One region of the Peribacillus sp. V2I11 genome, then DNA from elsewhere that is predicted to be linked to it. Evidence: riboswitches for the same ligand, from Rfam matches in the RefSeq annotation. Region 1 holds a riboswitch; each other region holds the start of a gene.
What was found. Region 1 has a riboswitch for cobalamin ahead of metE (5-methyltetrahydropteroyltriglutamate--homocysteine S-methyltransferase). Riboswitches for the same ligand answer to the same signal wherever they lie in the genome.
Positions count from the first base shown of each region.

Region 2: another riboswitch for cobalamin. It lies ahead of QFZ73_RS00015 ((2Fe-2S) ferredoxin domain-containing protein); the one in region 1 lies ahead of metE (5-methyltetrahydropteroyltriglutamate--homocysteine S-methyltransferase).
Region 3: another riboswitch for cobalamin. It lies ahead of QFZ73_RS28905 (hypothetical protein); the one in region 1 lies ahead of metE (5-methyltetrahydropteroyltriglutamate--homocysteine S-methyltransferase).

Region 1 covers NZ_JAUSYW010000001.1:1,492,227-1,495,337, forward strand. Annotated here, with positions in the region: gene QFZ73_RS07255 (aminopeptidase) at 1-28, opposite strand, end outside; gene bcp (thioredoxin-dependent thiol peroxidase) at 40-510, opposite strand; gene QFZ73_RS07265 (potassium channel family protein) at 573-992, opposite strand; cobalamin riboswitch at 1,237-1,428, shown strand; gene metE (5-methyltetrahydropteroyltriglutamate--homocysteine S-methyltransferase) at 1,575-3,111, shown strand, end outside.
Region 2 covers NZ_JAUSYW010000001.1:1,190-4,300, reverse strand. Annotated here, with positions in the region: gene QFZ73_RS00030 (energy-coupling factor ABC transporter substrate-binding protein) at 1-200, opposite strand, end outside; gene QFZ73_RS00025 (energy-coupling factor ABC transporter permease) at 202-945, opposite strand; gene QFZ73_RS00020 (hypothetical protein) at 980-1,138, opposite strand; cobalamin riboswitch at 1,122-1,317, opposite strand; cobalamin riboswitch at 1,522-1,711, shown strand; gene QFZ73_RS00015 ((2Fe-2S) ferredoxin domain-containing protein) at 1,861-2,229, shown strand; gene cobJ (precorrin-3B C(17)-methyltransferase) at 2,244-3,111, shown strand, end outside.
Region 3 covers NZ_JAUSYW010000001.1:1,927,419-1,930,529, forward strand. Annotated here, with positions in the region: gene QFZ73_RS09200 (DUF58 domain-containing protein) at 1-252, opposite strand, end outside; gene QFZ73_RS09205 (AAA family ATPase) at 291-1,247, opposite strand; cobalamin riboswitch at 1,446-1,664, shown strand; partial or broken gene QFZ73_RS28905 (hypothetical protein) at 1,823-2,368, shown strand; partial or broken gene QFZ73_RS29145 (ABC transporter substrate-binding protein) at 2,372-3,111, shown strand, end outside.

The DNA of each region.
Region 1 (3,111 bases):
CAAGCTTCGTTATTCGCTCATCCTTCATCTGCCTGTCCCTTATTTTTCGAGGTCGCGAAGCGTTTCAAGCGCTTCTTCGACGTGGCCTTTGACTTTTACTTTACGCCATTCTTTGACTACCTTACCAGCCTTATCAATCAGGAAAGTTGAACGTTCAATGCCCATATACTCCTTGCCGAAGTTCTTTTTCAATTGCCAAACATCAAATGATTCAGCCGCTTCATGATTTTCGTCAGCCAGCAGCAGAAAAGGCAATCCATGTTTTTCGATGAATTTTTCATGACGTGCCACTGGATCTGGGCTGATACCAATGATGACCGCGTTCAATTCCTCGAATTGCTCATTATGGTCCCGGAAATCACAGGCCTCCGTCGTGCAACCTGGCGTCATGTCTTTTGGATAAAAATATAAAACAATATTTTTCCCCTTAAAATCCGATAGGGACACCATTTCACCATTGTTTGCAGGGAGTTTGAAATCAGGTGCTTTTTCTCCAATTTTAACAGTCATATTGAACCCTCCATTTCTTTCATTATGGTAAGAGTACCCAATAATCGAAAGAAACACAACTTTCATTTATCCCTCCTATCTTTCTGCTCCAGATCGATCACCGTCCGAATCACGAAAGCTGCCGGAAGTGTATACCCAATGAAAGCCTGAATGGTAGCTATCATCCTGCCCATGCCAATCGGGGCTATATCTCCATACCCTACAGAAAACATCGTCATCGCACTAAAATAAAAAGAAGTCTTCAACTGTTCATAGAAAGTGCCATCCAATCGATTGCCCATATCAAGAATCACCGAATGATTCTGAAGCTCGTATAATAAATAAATCAGTGCAAATCCAACTAATATCGTCGCATATAAATTGCCAAGCCACAGCATATCCTCCAGAGAAAATTTCTTTCCTCCCGACTCAACAAGAAATAACGTACGAATGCTCATCACCATGCAAAAAATGATGCCTGCAATCAAGATGTAGAAAGTCATCCCCCACGCCCCATTTCAAAACGCCACTCCCTCTATACATACTCCCTGTCCAAACAATATATTCTTTTTTAGGAACAGACCTCATCCTTATTCCCACACTTCCACTTAACGGTTACTTTTCCCGAATCTTTTTTCCATGTTGACCCTTTTGGTCGGATATGTTACGATTGTCTAAATTTTTATAATAGTTTTTATTTTATAAATCTTTTACCTGCAAACAGTTATCAAGGCAGGTTTTGCAAAATTTTCATATGTGGAAATAGGTTCCTAATTTTCATTAGGATTAAAAGGGAAGTCCGGTGTAATTCCGGCACGGTCCCGCCACTGTAATGGGAATGTTAGCGCCATCCAATATGCCACTGATCAAAGGATCGGGAAGGCCCGCCGCTAATGATATTCCCTAAGTCAGGAGACCTGCCTATTTCGACAACACTGTTTTAACCTACGGGAGATAGGGAGGTGTTAGGGACCTTATAATTGTAAGGGGCATTCTGCATGCCTCTTTATTTTAAGCATTTCTAACTATCTCTTTTGACGGTTAGGGATGCTTTTTTTATTGTTCAATCAAATGAATGTAGGAGGATGGGAATTTTGAAAAGCAGTAGTTTGGGTTACCCTCGAATCGGGGAAGATCGTGAATGGAAACGTACATTGGAAGCTTACTGGTCCGGTAAAATCGATGAAGCAGAATTTACGGCACAACTAAAAGCCATCCGTTTAGGCAACTTACAAAAACAGAAGAATCGAGGCATTGATATCATTCCTGTCAACGACTTCACTTTCTATGATCAAATGCTGGATATGTCCGTCATGTTCGGTCTTGTTCCTGAACGTTATTCAGCTTATGAAGCCGGAAGCGTTCCCCTTTCCGTTTATTATTCAATGGCTCGCGGAAACAATGATGAAGTCGCTTCCGAAATGACGAAATGGTTCAATACAAACTATCACTATATTGTCCCTGAATTAAAACTGTCACAGCTGACTTTAACAGAAAATAAGCCACTTGCAGCATATCGGGAAGCCAAGGAAAAGCTAGGGATTGAAACGAAGCCCGTGTTGATCGGACCTTATACTTTCATCTCCCTTTCCAAAGGATTCAATAAACAAGAAATCCCTGGCATCCTCCTGAGCCTGCTTCCTTTATACACGCAAATCCTGCGGGAGTTGGAGCAAGAAGGCGTGAAGTGGGTTCAAATGGACGAACCTTCTCTTGTTTCATCCATTTCCAAAGATGATATGCAAACTGTTACTTACCTCTATGAAAAACTGAATGAAGCAGCACCAAACCTAAACATCATGCTACAAACATACTTTGATGCCGTGGAACATTACCAAGAAGTCATCGAATTACAAGTTCAAGGAATCGGTCTTGATTTTGTACATGATAAAGGGAGGAATCTAAGTAATCTTGAAGCATTCGGTTTCCCGAAGGAAAAAGTGCTTGCTGCAGGTGTGATTGACGGGAAAAACATTTGGCTATCTGATTTATCGAAAAAAATCCAATTGATCGAGAATCTTAAGAAAAAGGTAGCCGAAGACCAAATTTGGCTTCAGCCCTCTTGTTCCCTGCTTCATGTCCCAGTGACCGTTCGTAATGAAACCGCCCTTTCAAAAGAAGTGAAAGAGGCCCTTGCTTTCGCTGATGAGAAACTTGAGGAAATCACACTCTTGGTCAAAGGGAATAATCAAGGCTTTGAAGCAATCGCCGAAAAAGTCGACGCTAATAAGTTTACGGTTCAAACGTTAGCAAGTTCAAATGCACGGAATCATGGGATTGTACAATCCAATGTCGAAAAGGTTAAAATCAGGACCGCCGGCCGTCAGCTTCCATTTAAAGAGCGTTACCAAAAACAACAGGAATTTTTTAAATTGCCTTTTCTTCCTTCGACTACGATCGGTAGCTTTCCGCAGACATTTGAAGTTAAACAAGCACGCGGGAAATTCAAAAGAGGAGAATGGACCGCTTCGCAATATGAAACATTCGTTAACGAAGAAATCGGCAGGTGGATCGAAATCCAAGAAGAAATCGGTTTGGATGTTCTCGTTCACGGGGAATTCGAACGGACGGATATGGTTGAGTACTTCGGCCATAAGTTAGGCGGTTTCGTTTTTCTAGAAA
Region 2 (3,111 bases), 1.5 Mb from region 1:
AGCGCAAATAATAAGCTTTCGGTTTCTGCACCTGGCGGCTCCCAAATATTGTTGAACCATGGCTTGTATTCCGGCTGGATTTTAGTGATGGCTTCTTCAGCTTCGCCGTCGGCACCGCCAAATTCCGTTCCTTGTTGGGTGATTAATGGTATGGTAGCAAGAATGACGACCAGGAAAAGCAGCAGTAAACTTTTTTTCATGTTAACGGGCCTCCTTAGATAAAACTCGCAGCAATTTCAATTCGCCTAGATTGTATTTTTTCAAGAAATTCATCACGACGACTGTCAATAACCCCTCACTGATTGCCAAGGGAATTTGGGTCAGGGCAAAAATCCCTGCAAATTTACTGAAAGAGGCCATGAATCCTCCTACCTCGGATGGAAAAGCAAGAGCAAGTTGAACGGAAGTTACCACATAGGTTCCCAAATCTCCAAAAGCAGCTGCCAAGAAAACGGCAAGAGAGAAAGACCACCCTAATTTAGTAGCGCCCTTGAAGACAAAGTAAGCAATGAAAGGTCCGCAAACCGCCATGGAAAATGCATTGGCCCCTAATGTCGTCAATCCTCCGTGAGCCAGTAAAACAGCCTGAAATAACAGAACGATGGAGCCAACGACACTCATGGCCAATGGTCCGAATAAAATGGAACCCAATCCAACTCCGGTAGGGTGTGAAGAACTTCCCGTAACGGAAGGAATCTTAAGGGCAGATAATATAAATACAAATGCGCCCGATAGGCCAAGTATCATTTTTGTTTCTGGGTTTTCCCTTACTTTGGACCTAATGGACCGGTAACCCAAGATTAAAAATGGAAGCGTCACGGCCCACCAGAATATAGCCCATTCAATGGGTAAAAAGCCCTCCATGATATGCATGGCCATTGCCCGTTTTGGGACAAAAAGCAGTAAAATGACAAAATAAAGAATTTTCCAATTGGTTCTTTTCATTCTTTTCTCCTTTCAACACTTTTAATTTTTCTGATCAATCTTTAGAAGAAAAGCGGCGCCCAACATAAAAAGCACTTCTCTCAAGGGAAAGAAGTGCGTAATGAACAGGAATTTTGCAGCATAAACCAACCATGGGCCTTTCTGCCTGATCCGCACACCCATCCTCGTAGGCTGAAACAGTTTCACGCTTCATGGCAGGTCTCCTGGCTTAGGTTCATTATCCCATTACATCCTTCCCATCTCATTTGACAGTGGATTAAAGTTAAAGTATTAGGACTTCCCTATACAGTGGCGGGACCGCTCCGGATTTTCACCGGCTTCCCTTTTAAGCTGAATTCCGTGGAATTCAACACCCTGAAACTTATGTAATTATTTTGAAAATTCTCGTATAGTGTACCATAAAGAAATAATTTCAGCTACACTATCTTTTTTTTTTTCGGGACGAAGTTTGTTGCGAGGGAAGGGTTGAAACTGGTTTTACACTATTAAACTTTTCTAAACAGTCGGAATAAACTATTGAATTTTGATAAAGTTGTTATATGATAGATAAAGTTAGTTAGAAATGTATAATAAAACCAAATATTTCATTTTAAAAGTGCTCTTATGTGAATAACCAAGGGATAATAGGGAAAACGGTGAAAACCCGATGCAGCCCCCGCTACTGTAAACGCTGATGAAATTGTCGATAGCCACTGGCATGATGCCGGGAAGGGACAAAGTAAAATGAAGCGTAAGCCAGGAAACCTGCTTTTAAAATTGCATGATACTTTTCGGAGGGAAAGGTAAAAGGACTATGACGATTTTGGGAGATTGGGCATGCTTGCCTGGGGCTCCTCATTCATATAGTTTTTTAAACCTTGACTCTTATGTTAAGGTTTTTTATTTTGCCTTTTCCCTGAATTCAGGAGGAAAAAGATGACTACTTGGAACTTGACGGGTACAAATACGCATCTGTTGATTTGTAATGGGAGCAGCTGCATGAAAAAGGGCGGGGAAGAAGTAACCCAAGCGATTCGCGATGAAATTACTTCCAAAGGACTGGATTTGAAAATCCATACAACCAGGACACGGTGTAACGGAAGATGTAAGGATGCCTGCGTTGTGATTGCCTATCCCCAAGGAAACTGGTATCGAGTGGAAACGCCTGATTTCGGTCGGCAGATTGTCAGCCATATTGATGATGGGGAGTTTGTTCCACGTATGATCTACCAATTCAATGATGGGGAAATGACACCTAATCCAGATTTTCCTGCTCATACGGGTATTTCGAAGAACAAAGCGTAAAAGGAGATGTCTTAATGAGTACAAACGGTAAATTATTCGTCGTGGGTTTTGGGCCAGGGAATTTTGAACACATTACCAAACGTGCTGTCGAAGCCCTTCAAGAAAGTGACTACATCATTGGTTATAAAACTTATGTTGAGCTCATTCAGGGACTGCTTACAGATCAAACGATTATTAGTACGGGGATGACTGAAGAGGTATCACGTGCACAGGAAGCGGTGAAACAAGCGGAGCTCGGAAAGAAAGTTGCGGTAATTTCCAGCGGAGATGCCGGAGTTTACGGGATGGCAGGGTTGGTTTATGAAGTATTGATTGAAAAAGGCTGGAAAGAAGAAACTGGTGTGGGCATTGAGGTCATTCCCGGCATTTCTGCAATCAACTCTTGTGCATCTTTACTTGGGGCACCAGTCATGCACGACTCGTGTACGATTAGCCTCAGTGATCATTTAACTCCTTGGGAACTGATCGCAAAGAGGGTTGAGGCAGCTGCAATGGCAGACTTTGTCATTGCACTTTATAATCCGCGCAGCGGCAGGCGGACCAGGCAGATTGTTGAAACTCAGAAAATTCTCCTTCGCTACCGTTCGCCAGATACACCTGTCGGGTTGGTGAAAAGTGCTTATCGCGATAGACAGGATATTGTCATAACCAATTTGAAAGATATGTTGAATCACGATATTGGAATGTTGACCACCGTCATTATTGGAAATTCATCCACCTTTTTATATGATGACAAAATCATCACACCAAGAGGCTATCAGAGGAAATATACTTTGAATTCGGATAAGCAAACATTGAAGCCGCATCAGCGCCTGCAAAAAGAAGCGGAACCGTGGGCATTAGATCAAGAAGCCTTTACCGAGTCTGCTGGAGGAGTTGGAT
Region 3 (3,111 bases), 440 kb from region 1:
TACCACCATAAATAATAGGGGGAGCCGGTTTTTACGGGTAAACGTCAATGCTATCTCAACAGATTCGCCGGCCTGGCATTCCCTTTTATTGACCTTTCTCTCAACGGTAAAATCATGCAGCGGATAAAACAGCAGGATCGAAGCGTACACTGAAAACGGCAAAAATGAATAAAAAATGAACCAACTGACAAAACCGCCTTGAAACATTGCATAGCAAAAGGAAACGGTCATGAGTAATACAAGTCCGATCACACTCATATTTCCCCTTAAAATGTGGATGAATTTGCGCATTAGGTCACAGCCCGCTTCACAGGCACTTGTGTTGTCGCGACAATTTCATGTATCACCATTCCAGCATCGAAGCCATCATAATTCGCTTCAGGTTTCAAAATAAGCCGGTGGGAAAATACGAATGGAACTAAATATTGAACATCGTCCGGCAGAACATAGTCCCTGCCCTGGATCAGCGCGTAAGCTTGGGCTGCCTTCATCAATGCTATCGACCCACGCGGGCTTACCCCTAAATAGACCCCTTCATGTGTACGTGTTTGATTCGCCAATTCAACAATATATCGTTTTATTGTGTCATCCACTATCACCGCTTTTACCTCAGCCTGTAATTCTATCAATTCATCCAAGGTGATGACGGATTCCAGCTCCTCAAGCGGTGCCGTGTATTGAGCCCTTTGAAGAACCTCTATCTCTTCTTCCACACCTGGATAACCCATTTTCATTTTTAATAGGAATCTATCCAATTGAGCCTCCGGAAGCGGATATGTTCCCTCGTACTCGATCGGGTTTTGTGTCGCCATTACGAAGAAGGGCTTCTCCAATCCTCTTGTGACACCATCAATCGTCACACTTGCCTCTTCCATGGCCTCAAGCAATGCAGACTGAGTTTTCGGTGAGGTTCGGTTAATTTCATCAGCTAAAATAATATGTCCCATTATCGGACCTGGCCTAAAAATGAATTCTTGTTCCTTAGGATTGAAGATCGAAACACCAGTAACATCAGAAGGAAGTAAATCAGGTGTGAATTGAATTCGCTTAAAGCTTGCACCTATTGATTTTGCCAGTGCCCTTACCATGACTGTCTTTCCCACACCAGGAACATCCTCCAATAAGACATGTCCACCGGAAAGGAGTGCCACGATGCTTAGTTCTGCTATATCCCGTTTTCCGATAATCACCTTTTCGATATTACCCAGAACCATTTCCAGTTTTTGATTGACCTGCTTATAAATCATTCTCTACCTCCCGAGATTCACGGATTCACATTATCACTATTATTTCATATGTTTTCTATATCACGCATTTTACATTAAGCTCCAATTAAACCTTACATTGTAAGTTTACTAGATATTCGGTAAACCATAAACGAATTTGTCTAAAAATATTAATGCGGCTTAATGAAAAGGGTACGGTAAACTGTTGCTAAGTGAATATGAACCTTGCAGAGAAAAGGTGCTGCCTTGTCAGCTTAATAGGGAATTCGGTTTAAAACCGAAGCTGTTTCCGCAACTGTAAGTGCTAATGAAATAAGATGCATACCACTATTTGAGGATGTAATCGACCCCGATTACAGTCCATTTAACCCAAATGGGAAGGTTCTTAGAGTAAAATGACGCACAAGCCAGGAGACCTGCCTTCCTTCATCGTATTATGCTCTTCGGAAGATAGGAGATTGTACGGCTCTCCCATCTTTTTTCTACTACAGATACATAGATGCCCGAAGCCGACCAAACCTCTTGGTCGGCTATTTGTTTTGCCGGGATAAGCAATACGGAGGACATTCACCCAATACGTAAAAGGAGGAAGAGTTATGGCAAAGAAAGACTTTCGTTTTTTATGCTACCCATACATGCGTGAGTCCGTATCAACCGTCGATTTTGAAATCCGCACAGACTCATTGACGACACAAATCGGCATGGCCGCCTCGCTTACTGAGGATGTCCCCGAAGTGTACCGTGACTTAATGGAACTGTTGCCCATGGCTTACCATTTAAATGGTTCAGTTCGCAGGAAATTAGCCATTACCGGCGATGATCTCGACCGTTTAAGTGCAATCTACGACCGGTATGTCGCCTTGTGAAAGATCGAATCGAAACATTCGTCCTTCCCACAAGGCTCAACCGCAGCATGTACTTTGCATACTTGCCGAAGTGAAGCCAAAAAGTCCGTGCGTGCTTTACACAAGTTAAGTCTGGAGAGGGGAATTCCAGGAATTCTTTTTGATTACGCCCACTTGCTTGCAAATGTATTATTCGTGATGGCAGTCTACGTCAATAAGCAACAGGGGATCGAGGAGATTCCCATTATAAGAAAATCATACCCAACCAAACCCATGAAAACGAAAACGGAGGAATAAATAATGAAGAAAATCCTACGATTCAGTTGGATTTCCATGCTGATGCTTACCCTTTTCCTTACCGGATGCGGAGTGAACGATGATCAAGCCGCAACGTATAATAAAGATACTGAAAAGGCCGAAGAAATCAAAGACTATACCGTTACGGATGATACTGGAAAGAAAATGAAATTCAAGAAAACCCCGAAAAAGTCGTTTCACTTCAGCCAAGCAATACGGAAATTTTATTTGCCCTTGAACAGGGTGATAAAGTCGTTGGCGTGACAGACTTCGATAATTACCCAGAGGAAGCAAAGAATATCGAACATGTTTCAGACTCTGTTAATATTAATGCAGAAAAAATCATTGCCTTGAAACCTGATGCCATCATAGCTTATACCATTGGTGATGAAGCGACACTGAAACTACTCGAAGATGCTGGCATCCCTGTGTTCATTATTAAATCTGCGGCAAATTCCGATGATGTATACGGTGATATCAGGCAGATTGCTAAAGTGATGGGTGTTGCCAAAAAAGGGGATGAATTAGTGAAAGATATCAAATCCCTAATTACAAGTGTCGAAGAAAAAGTGGAAACTTTAGATGAAAAGGAACAAACATACTTTGAAGTTAGCCCTGCTCCGGAAATCTATATAACAGGAGCGGAAACATTCCAACAAGAAATCCGGATACTGCCGGCATTAAAAACATCTTTGATGACCAAAAAGGCTGGGTTAAGGTATCTGATGAAGAAATCGTCAAAA